Regions from separate parts of the Sphingomonas sp. GW821-FHT12D09 genome, predicted to be linked through region 1. Evidence: riboswitches for the same ligand, from Rfam matches in the RefSeq annotation. Region 1 holds a riboswitch; each other region holds the start of a gene.

What was found. A riboswitch is a leader RNA that binds a small molecule or an ion and turns the genes downstream of it on or off. The one in region 1 is predicted to bind cobalamin.
Region 2: it holds a riboswitch for cobalamin, as region 1 does, so the genes downstream of both, metE (5-methyltetrahydropteroyltriglutamate--homocysteine S-methyltransferase) here and AC1RPL_RS01015 (hypothetical protein) in region 1, are expected to answer to the same signal.
Region 3: it holds a riboswitch for cobalamin, as region 1 does, so the genes downstream of both, AC1RPL_RS17185 (TonB-dependent receptor plug domain-containing protein) here and AC1RPL_RS01015 (hypothetical protein) in region 1, are expected to answer to the same signal.

What each region holds. Positions count from the first base shown of each region.
Region 1 is NZ_JBXAQL010000001.1:211,052-214,296, reverse strand. It holds gene AC1RPL_RS01020 (cobalamin-binding protein) at 43-966, opposite strand; gene AC1RPL_RS01015 (hypothetical protein) at 963-1,478, opposite strand; cobalamin riboswitch at 1,673-1,893, opposite strand; gene AC1RPL_RS01010 (alpha/beta fold hydrolase) at 2,117-2,938, shown strand; gene AC1RPL_RS01005 (hypothetical protein) at 2,988-3,245, opposite strand, start outside.
Region 2 is NZ_JBXAQL010000005.1:213,476-216,720, reverse strand. It holds gene ahcY (adenosylhomocysteinase) at 1-296, opposite strand, end outside; gene AC1RPL_RS20850 (WG repeat-containing protein) at 491-1,012, shown strand; cobalamin riboswitch at 1,078-1,276, shown strand; gene metE (5-methyltetrahydropteroyltriglutamate--homocysteine S-methyltransferase) at 1,387-3,245, shown strand, end outside.
Region 3 is NZ_JBXAQL010000004.1:13,016-16,260, forward strand. It holds gene AC1RPL_RS17175 (efflux transporter outer membrane subunit) at 1-405, shown strand, start outside; gene AC1RPL_RS17180 (enoyl-CoA hydratase-related protein) at 641-1,423, shown strand; cobalamin riboswitch at 1,524-1,739, shown strand; gene AC1RPL_RS17185 (TonB-dependent receptor plug domain-containing protein) at 1,921-3,245, shown strand, end outside.

The DNA.
Region 1 (3,245 bases):
TCGGCCGGGGGCGATCGTGCCAGTCAGGGCCATTGCCGGCGGCTAGAAGCGCTCCCAGCCCATCCCGCCCAGCGCCGGCGTGCCCGCCCAGGCATCGAATATCTCGGCAAGTATCTCCGCGGATTCGACCAGGCGCGGGCCCGGCCGGTTGAAGAAATGATGGCCGTCGGCAACATAGACCTGTCCGCGGCGGACCGCGCCGATGCCGGCCCAGCGCGGATCGCCGACGACGGCGTCGATGTCGGCGCGGCTCTGCGGGATCTGGTAGCCGCAGGGCATCAGCACGATCACGTCGGGGTCGCTTTCCACGAACACGTCCCAGTCGAGCCAGGGGGAGTGCTGGCCAGGAGTGACGTAGAGCGGCGCGCCGCCGGCGATCTGGATGAGCTCGGGGACCCAGTTGCCCGCAGCCATCAGCGGGTCGAACCACTCGATCGCGGCGACGCGTGGAGTGGCGCCGCGCCGGGCCGAGCGGGTGCGGATGGCTTCCATCCGGCGATCGAGTCCGAGCAGCACCTTCTCCGCGGCGAATTCGCGGTCGGTCGCGGCACCGACGGCGCGGATGTCGCCCCATACGTCGCTCAGATTGTCGGGGGCGAGCGAGAGCAGGGTCGGCGCCATGCCCTGCCAGGCGCAGAGCGATTCCTCGAGGTCCGCCGGCGTGACGGCGCAGACCGCGCACTGCGTCTGGGTGAGGATCAGGTCGGGCTTGAGGCTGCGCAGAAGCTCGGCATGGACTTCGTAGACCGACAGGCCCTGGCGGACGATCTCCTGCACGCGCCGGTCGATCTCGATCGAGGTCAGGCCCTTTTCGAGCTTGGTGGCAGTGCAGACCGGCAGATCGCGGACGAAGGGCGGGAAGTCGCATTCGTGCGAGCGGCCGACCAGCGCCGGGCCGAGGCCCAGGGATACTGCGACTTCGGTCGCGCTCGGGAGGAGGGAGACGATCCGGGGAGACACGCTCATGCGGCGGCGCGCGGCGCGGGCGCCCAGCCGGGGGCGAAGCGGAGGACGGCTTCGCGGATCACGAGCAGGCCGGCGAACCACAGCGCCTCGTTCCTGGCGAGCAGCAGGACGATCGCCTGGGTGAAGGCGCCGGTGCCGCCGCCTGCCAGGCCGTAGAGATAGAGGGTCAGCTCATAAGCGACGAAGCCGAGCACCGCCGCGCCGAGCAGCGGCAGCAACGCGCCGGTGCGGCCGGTCGCCACGCGGATCACGGCGAAGGCAGCCAGCGCGGCCAGGCCGATCGCGGCGCCCCAGCCCAGGGTCGAGGCATCGAGGGGATAATCGAGCAGCGTGAAGCCGATCGCCTGGTTCGCGGCCCAGGCGACGAACACGGTCGCCAGCCCCTCGCGACGGGGAAGCGTGGATGCCGCCATCGCGGCGAGCGCGACAAAGGGCATCAGGCAGGCGGCAACCAGGCTGCCCGCTACCGTGGCGGCGGCAAGTGCAGCCGCCCATGCGAGGCTGCGTTCCATGCGCAACATGCGTCTTCATTCCTTCGGCGCCGAGCAACGAAGGCGACGGGGCCTGCCGCGCGCATCAGCGAACGGCGGCGCACGCGAATGGGAGGGCGCTTGTCCCCCGTCCGGCGCACCGTTGCGGCCCCTCGCCGCTAGGGTTCGTCGCTCAGACGGAAGGACCGTGCCCGGGCCATTCCCTGGACCAGGACAAGAGCGACCAGACGCCGGCAGGTCTCCTGGCTCGCGGGTCGATGCAGGCTGCACGGCCTTCCCGGAGTGAACTCCAGTGGCCGCTCCCTCGGATGGGGAGCGAAGCGCAGCATACTCACCGCTTACAGTTGCAGGGACAGCCGCGGAGTTGGACGGATCGCTCCGCCCGCACCGCATTCCCTTTGAAGCCCTTTCGGGCACCGGCGCGATCAATGCGAAGCGGCTGGGCCGCTCCACGGGGTGGGGATAGACCAGCCATGCTGCACTGCGCAAGCGGACCGGGCCTCCAAAGCGTCAGCCGGGTCACCCCATAATGGCTAGGCCGGTGGACTGGCTTGGGGTGCGGGCCCAAGGTCCAGCAGGCGTAGACCTGCGGGGATCGGCGAGATGGCCCCATGCAGGTGCAGGGAAGACGGTTTCGCCTTTCTCGGAAAGGATGGACCATGGCTACCGTGACCACGCAGGACGGCACCGAGATCTTCTACAAGGACTGGGGCAGCGGAAAGCCGCTGTTCTTCCATCATGGCTGGCCGCTAAGCGCCGACGATTGGGACAGCCAGATGACGTTCTTCCTGGCCCAGGGCTACCGCGTGATCGCGCATGACCGCCGCGGGCATGGCCGCTCGACCCAGACCGACAAGGGCCATGACATGGACACCTATGCCGCCGACGCCGCGGCGGTGGTCGCCAAGCTCGACCTGAAGGACGCGGTCCATATCGGCCATTCGACCGGCGGCGGCGAAGTGACGCGCTATGTCGCCAAGTACGGCAAGGGCCGCGTGGCCAAGGCGGTGCTGATCAGCGCGATCCCGCCGACCTTCATGCAGTCCGCACGCAACCCCGACGGCGTGCCCAAGGCCGTGGTCGACGGCATCCGCGACGGCACGGCCTTCCACCGCGCCCAATTCTACCAGGACATCACCATCCCCTTCTACGGCTTCAACCGCGAGGGCGCGAACGTCTCGCAGGGGATCCGTGACAATTGGTGGCGCCAGGGCATGATGGGCGCGGCGATCGCGCATTGGGAATGCGTGCGGGTGCTGTCGGAGACCGAGTTCTACGACGACCTGGCAGCGATCGACGTACCGGTGCTGGTGATGCACGGCGAGGACGACCAGATCTGCCCCTTCCCCACCACCGGCGCGCGCTCGGTCAAGCTGCTCAAGCACGGCAAGCTGATCTCGTACCCGGGCCTGCCGCACGGGATGCCGACCACGCATGCCGAGATCATCAACCGCGACTTGCTGGCGTTCATCAAGAGCTGAGGCGGCCCGGGGCGGAGCATGGCGGCCTGCCATGCTCCGCTGCCGGCGCTCAGAGATCCGAGAAGAGCTGGCGGATCTCGTGCGGAGTGCGCTTCGGGAAGACCGCACGCGCGAAGGCGACCAAGTCGCGTTCGAACGCGGTGCGCTCGGCAATCGCCTGATTGCGGTTCCGCTCGTAATCGTCGCGGTGACCGGGGTCCACGTCGCGCAGGGTTTCCCGCCAGGCAGCATCGCCGATCGTCGCCGGCGAAGTGCCCTCACCCTCGCCTCGCGCCTCACGGACTGGCGTGCGTCCTTCAGCGAGCGC
Region 2 (3,245 bases), on a different contig from region 1:
ATGCCGGCCTCGGCGATCGCGGCCGCGGCGTGGTCCTGGGTCGAATAGATGTTGCAGGTCGCCCAGCGCAGCTCGGCGCCCAGCTCCTTGAGCGTCTCGATCAGCACCGCGGTCTGGATCGTCATGTGCAGCGAGCCGGTGATGCGCGCACCCTTGAGCGGCTTCGAGGCGCCGAACTCGGCGCGCAGTGCCATCAGGCCGGGCATTTCGGTCTCGGCGATCTCGATCTCCTTGCGGCCAAAGGCGGCAAGCGAGAGGTCCTTGATGACGTAATCCTTGTCGAGCACGGTAGCCACGAGCTGGTCTCCAGATGTGAATCGGTTACGCGCCGGGAATCGCCGGCAGCGGATGCGGGCGCCCTACAGACTTCGCCGTCGCCGTGCAATTCCTAATATAAAGATATCTTTATATGTCATGCTCAGCCGGTCTTTGGACACGGCGTCCGGTATGATAGCCTTGCGCAATGCGCTGGCCGATCCCCCCGCTCCTCATGCTGACCGCGGCCGCCGGACCGGCTGCGGAACCCTATCCCCTCGCCTGCTTCTACGCGCCGCGTGGGGGCGAGCTCGACACGTTCCCGGACTGCGCCGCGGAGCAAGCCGACGGGACGATCCGGCTGGCGCCGGCGCACCGCGCGAAGCTCGACTATGACTGGGGCGGCCTGGCCACGGTCCATGTCGGCAAGAGCTTCCACTATGTCGCCCGCGACGGCCGCACCGCGCCGGTGATGACGATGGACAATGGCGCCGAGGACTTCGTCGATGGCCGGGCACGCTCGCAGCTCGGCGGGAAGATCGGCTATATCGACCGCGCGCTGCACCTGGTGATCCCGCGCCGCTATGATGGCGCCATGCCGTTCGAGAAGGGCGTGGCGGAGGTTTGCATCGGGTGCACGCTGGCCAGCGACGGGGAGCATGGCTGGTACGCCGGCGGGCGGTGGATGCGGGTGGATCGGCGTGGGCGGGAGTTGCCTGCCATCGTCATCCCCGCGAAGGCGGGGATGACGGAATAGAGTATCGGCGAGAAGCTCATATAAAGAATTCTTTATATCACCCTTGACGCCGTACCCCGAGCGGCAGATGCTTAAGGCGTCGAGGTTCTTCCGGCTTGCCCGGAAGCTAAGACGGGAAGCCGGTGCGAAACCGGCGCTGCCCCCGCAACTGTAAGCGGCGAGCGGCGATCCAAGCTGTGTCACTGAGGGGCTTGCCCCTTGGGAAGACGGATCGTCCGCGCTGACCCGTGAGCCAGGAGACCTGCCTCCGACGCGATAACGTCCACCGGCGGGGTGCCCGGTCTGGCCGCTTGCATGCCGCGGCCGGGCAACCGTCCTCGCATGCCTGTGTGTCATGCCGGTCTCCCCCGCCGTTTCATCGGGGTATGAAGACCATGACCGTTACTGTTGCCACGCTCGGCTTCCCAAGGATCGGGCCACGCCGCGAACTCAAGTTCGCACTCGAGAAATTCTGGTCGGGCAAGTCGTCCGAAGCCGAGCTGCTGGAGGCCGCCCAGGGCCTGCGCGCCGCCGCCTGGGCCCGCCAGGCCGCGCTGGGGGCCGACTGGCTGCCGAGCAACGACTTCTCCTTCTACGATCACGTGCTCGACACCAGCCTGATGCTGGGCGCGATCCCCGAGCGCTACGGCGTCGCCGCCGGCACTGCCGACCTCGCCACCTATTTCGCGATGGCACGCGGCACCACGGGAGAGACGGCATCCTGCGCGCACGGCCATGGCCACACCGCGCAGGAAATGACCAAGTGGTTCGACACCAACTATCATTACATGGTCCCGGAGCTGGCGGCGGGGCAGCAGCTCGCCCTCTCCTCTTCCAAGATCGTCGACGAATATCGCGAGGCCAAGGCGCTCGGCTATGAGACGCGCCCGGTGCTGCTCGGCCCGGTCACCTGGCTCAGCCTCGCCAAGGGCCGCGACGTCGATCCCTTCGACTATCTCGACGAGGTGCTCGGCCTCTATTCAGCTGTACTCACCCAGCTCCAGCATGCCGGCGCCAAATGGGTGCAGATCGACGAGCCGATCCTCGCGCTCGACCTGAGCGAGCGCCAGCGCGCCGCGATCACCCGCGCCTATGCCAAGTTGCCGCGGCTGGGCCTCAACATCCTGCTCGCCACCTATTTCGGCGCGCTGGAAGACAACCTCACCCTCGCCGTGAACCTGCCGGTTGCCGGGCTGCACATCGATCTCGTCCGCGCGCCGGACCAGCTCGACAAGGTGTTGGTGGCGGCACCCAAGAAGCTGCTGCTCTCGCTCGGCGTGATCGACGGCCGCAACATCTGGCGCGCGGACCTGGAGAAAATCCTCGACCGGATCAAGCCGATCGCCGCCACCCGCGACGTGATCCTGGCCCCCTCTTGCTCGTTGCTCCACGTGCCGGTGGACCTGGCGCTCGAGACCAAGCTCGGCGATGAGATCAAGCAGTGGCTCGCCTTCGCGGTGCAGAAGGTCGATGAGCTGGTGACACTGAAGGATGCGCTCAACGCGGGCCGGGAGACCGTCGCGGCCAAGCTGCTCGCATCGAGCGAAGCGGCGGCGGCACGGCAAGTATCGCTGCGCATCCACAACCCGCAGGTCCAGGCGCGCATGCTCGCGGTGACCCATGCGATGCGCGACCGCATCTCGCCCTATGCCGATCGCGCCAAGGTCCAGGCCGAAGTGCTCGACCTGCCGCCTTTCCCCACCACGACGATCGGATCGTTCCCGCAGACCGCCGAGGTCCGCCACGCCCGCGCCGAGCATAATCGCGGCAATCTGGGGAGCGCCGCCTATGAGCAGTTCCTGCGCGAGGAAACCGCGCGCACGGTCCGCTGGCAGGAGGAAGCCGGGCTCGACATGCTCGTGCACGGCGAGTTCGAACGCAACGACATGGTCCAGTATTTCGGCGAGCAGCTCGCCGGCTTCGCCTTCACGTTGAATGGCTGGGTCCAGTCCTATGGCTCGCGCTGCGTCCGCCCGCCGATCCTGTTCGGCGACGTCTCGCGGCCCGAGCCAATGACGGTCGAGTGGTGGCGCTATGCGCAGTCGCTAACAGACAAGCCGATGAAGGGCATGCTCACCGGCCCGGTGACGATCCTCAACTGGAGCTTCGTGCGCGACGACCAGCCGCGCGCGACATCGTGCCAGCAGATCGCACTGGCGATCCGCGACGAGGTGGTCGATCTCGAAAAGGCGGGCTGCAAGGCGATCCAGATCGATGAGGCAGCGCTTCGTGAAGGCATGCCGCTGCGCAAGCG
Region 3 (3,245 bases), on a different contig from region 1:
ATCTTCAACGCCGGTGCCGGCCGTGCGGGCGTCCAGCTCAGCGAAGCCCAGCGCGACGCCGCGGTCGCGACCTATGAGAAGTCGATCCAGACCGCCTTCCGCGAAGTCGCCGATGCGCTCGCCCGGCGCGGCACGATCGACGATCAGCTCAAGGCGGACACGGCGAACCTCGCCGCGGCGCAGGACAGCTACCGGCTGTCCGGGGCGCGCTATCGCGGCGGCATCGACAATTTCCTGGCGAACCTGGTCGCACAGCGCTCCTATTATTCCGCGCAGCAAGGCCTGGTGCAGACCCGGCTGATCGAGGCGACTAATCTGGTGACGCTGTACCGCACGCTCGGCGGCGATTCGCTGCTGACGGTGACGCCTTCGGGGCCGCAGCCGGCGGTTTCGGCTGCGCCTTAGAGCGACGACTTAGGCGGCACGCTTCTATCGTCATCCCCGCGAAGGCGGGGATCCAGGGTCACAAGCACATCGCGCGCGGCCAGCTTGGACATCTTCGGTGCCCGACAGCTCGGTGGCGCCGCTTGTTCTGCGCTACCCTGGATCCCCGCCTTCGTGGGGATGACGAATATATGCACAACACTTCCCCCCCTGCGCCCGCCCCGCTATCGGTTGCGAAGCGAAACGGGAGTTGAAGATGGGCTATGAGACGATCCTGACCGAGCGGGCCGGCGATGTGCTGGTGATCACGCTCAACCGGCCCGATCGCCTCAATGCCGCGCCGCCGGCGATGTTCGACGAGATCCGCGACGCGCTGGCAAATCTCGACGGAGCCCGCGCGGTGCTGATCCAAGGTGCCGGCCGGGCCTTCTGTTCCGGCGCCGATGTCGCGAGCGGCGCGCTCGCCTCCGCCGATCCGGGTGCCGCGACGCATGCCGCGCTCACCGACCACTACAACCCCGGCATCCTCGCCGTCGCCCGGGCAAGCGTGCCCGTGGTCAGCGCGGTGCGTGGCCCCGCCGCCGGCATCGGCTGCAGCCTCGCGCTCGCCGCCGATTTCTGCGTGGCCAGCGACAATGGCTATTTCCTCCAGGCCTTCATCAACATCGGCCTGGTCCCCGATGGCGGCGCCACCTGGCTGCTGCCGCGCCTGGTAGGCCGGTCGCGTGCCGCCGAGATGATGATGCTCGGCGAGAAGCTGCCCGCGATGAAGGCGCGCGACTGGGGCCTGGTCCACGGCGTCGTCTCCGACGAGCAGCTCGAACATGAAGCGCTGGCACTCGCCACCCGCCTTGCCGCCGGACCGACGGTGGCGCTCGGCATGATCCGCCAGGGGCTGGGCCAGGCGCTCGATTCTACGCTGGAGGAGACGCTGGCGATGGAGGCGGACCATCAGCGTGCCGCGCGTGGCACCGCCGACGCGGTCGAGGGCGGCATGGCCTTCCTGCAGAAGCGCAAGCCCGGCTTCACCGGCAAATAGCGGCACGGCGGGGCGCGGCGCGCCGAGCATATAAAGACATCTTTATATTGCCGATGGGCATGCAAGCGCCTATTGGCCGCGTCGAGGCCTGGGGCAACCCAGCCCTCATGATCGCGCCGGTGCCCGAAAGGGCTTAAAATGGGAACGCGGTACGGGCGAGGTTTCGCCCCAATCCGAGGCTGTCCCTGCAACTGTAAGCGGTGAGCGCGATGCACTTGCTCTCTTCGAGAGAGCAGCCACTGGGTCTTGGCCCGGGAAGGCGTGCATCGCGCGATGACCCGCGAGCCAGGAGACCTGCCAGCGCAACGGTCGCTCTTGCCTAGTCCAGGGGATGGCGAAGGCACGGTATCTCCGTCTGAGCGACGACCAAGCGGCCGGGGCCGCTTCGGTGCTGCGTGTCAGGCGTCCAGGCGCCCGCCGTCACGCGTGCACCGGTCGTTCGCGTGCGCGTTCGGCAGGACCCGGCCCTCGTTGCACAGGCGCCCGGGGGGATACCCATGTTGAAGACCAGTTTCGTTTCGCTGATCGCGATCGCCGCGGCCACGCCGGCCTTTGCCCAGACCAATGATCAGACCGTTGCCGATCCGAAGGACGAAATCGTCGTCACGGCGTCGCGTTCGGGAGAGGGCGTGGAGCTCAGGAACCTGCCCGCCTCCGCCACGGTGATCGACGCCACCGCGCTCGACGCGCGCCAGACCCGCATCGTCTCCGACGTGCTGCGCGACGTGCCGGGCGTGGCCGTGAGCCGCACCGGCGGCGTCGGCAGCCTCACCCAGATCCGCATCCGCGGCACCGAAGGCAATCACGTCCTCGTCCTGATCGACGGCATCGAAGCCGCCGATCCCTATCAGGGCGAATATGATTTCGGCACGCTGATCGCCGACCCGTCGGCCCGCATCGAAGTGCTGCGCGGCCAGCAGTCGTCGCTCTACGGCTCGGACGCGATCGGCGGCGTGATCAGCTACACCACGCTTTCGGGCGCCGAGGCGCCGGGCTTCTCGGCGCGTGCCGAAGGCGGCTCGTTCGGCACGGTCAGCACCGCGGCACGCGCGGCAGGCAACACCGGCACGCTGGATTATGCGGCTTCGGGCACCTGGTATCACACCAAGGGCTATGCCACCGCGCGCGGCGGCAACCGCGACATCGGCTCCGACAATGTCGGCGCCAGCGCCAAGCTGAACTGGAAGCCGTCGGACAATTTCAAGCTGACCGGCGTGCTGCGCTACAGCTACACCGATGCCGAGACCAACGACAGCGACGGCAATCCGGCCAGCCAGACCTTCGGCTATACGATCGACAGCCCGGGCACCTATTTCACCAACGAGGCCTTTTACGGCCTGCTCAGCGCCGAGTTGACCGGCCTGGACGGCCGCTGGACCAACACCGCATCGGCGCAGTTCGCCGACACCAGCCGCACCGGCCATAATGCGTTCGGCATCGGCTTTGGCGACAAGGGCCAGCGCTACAAGGGCTCGTTCGTGTCGAGCTTCCGCTTCGGCACCGACGCGATCACCCACCGCATCACCGGCGCGGTGGACGTCGAGCGCGAGCAGTTCCGCAACACCACGCCGTCGAGCGGCTCGCCCTACGATGCCTTCACCGGCAAGCGCACCACCGACAATCTCGGCCTGGTCGGCCAGTATGAGCTGACCGCGGGCGGCTTCACCGGCGGCGCCTCGATCCGCTACGACGACAATAACCGCTTTGCCGACGTCACCACCTGGCGCGTCCAGGCCGGCTATCGCCTGCCGACCGACACCCGCGTCCACGCGGCCTATGGCACCGGCGTCAAGAACCCCGGCTATTACGAGCTCTATGGCTT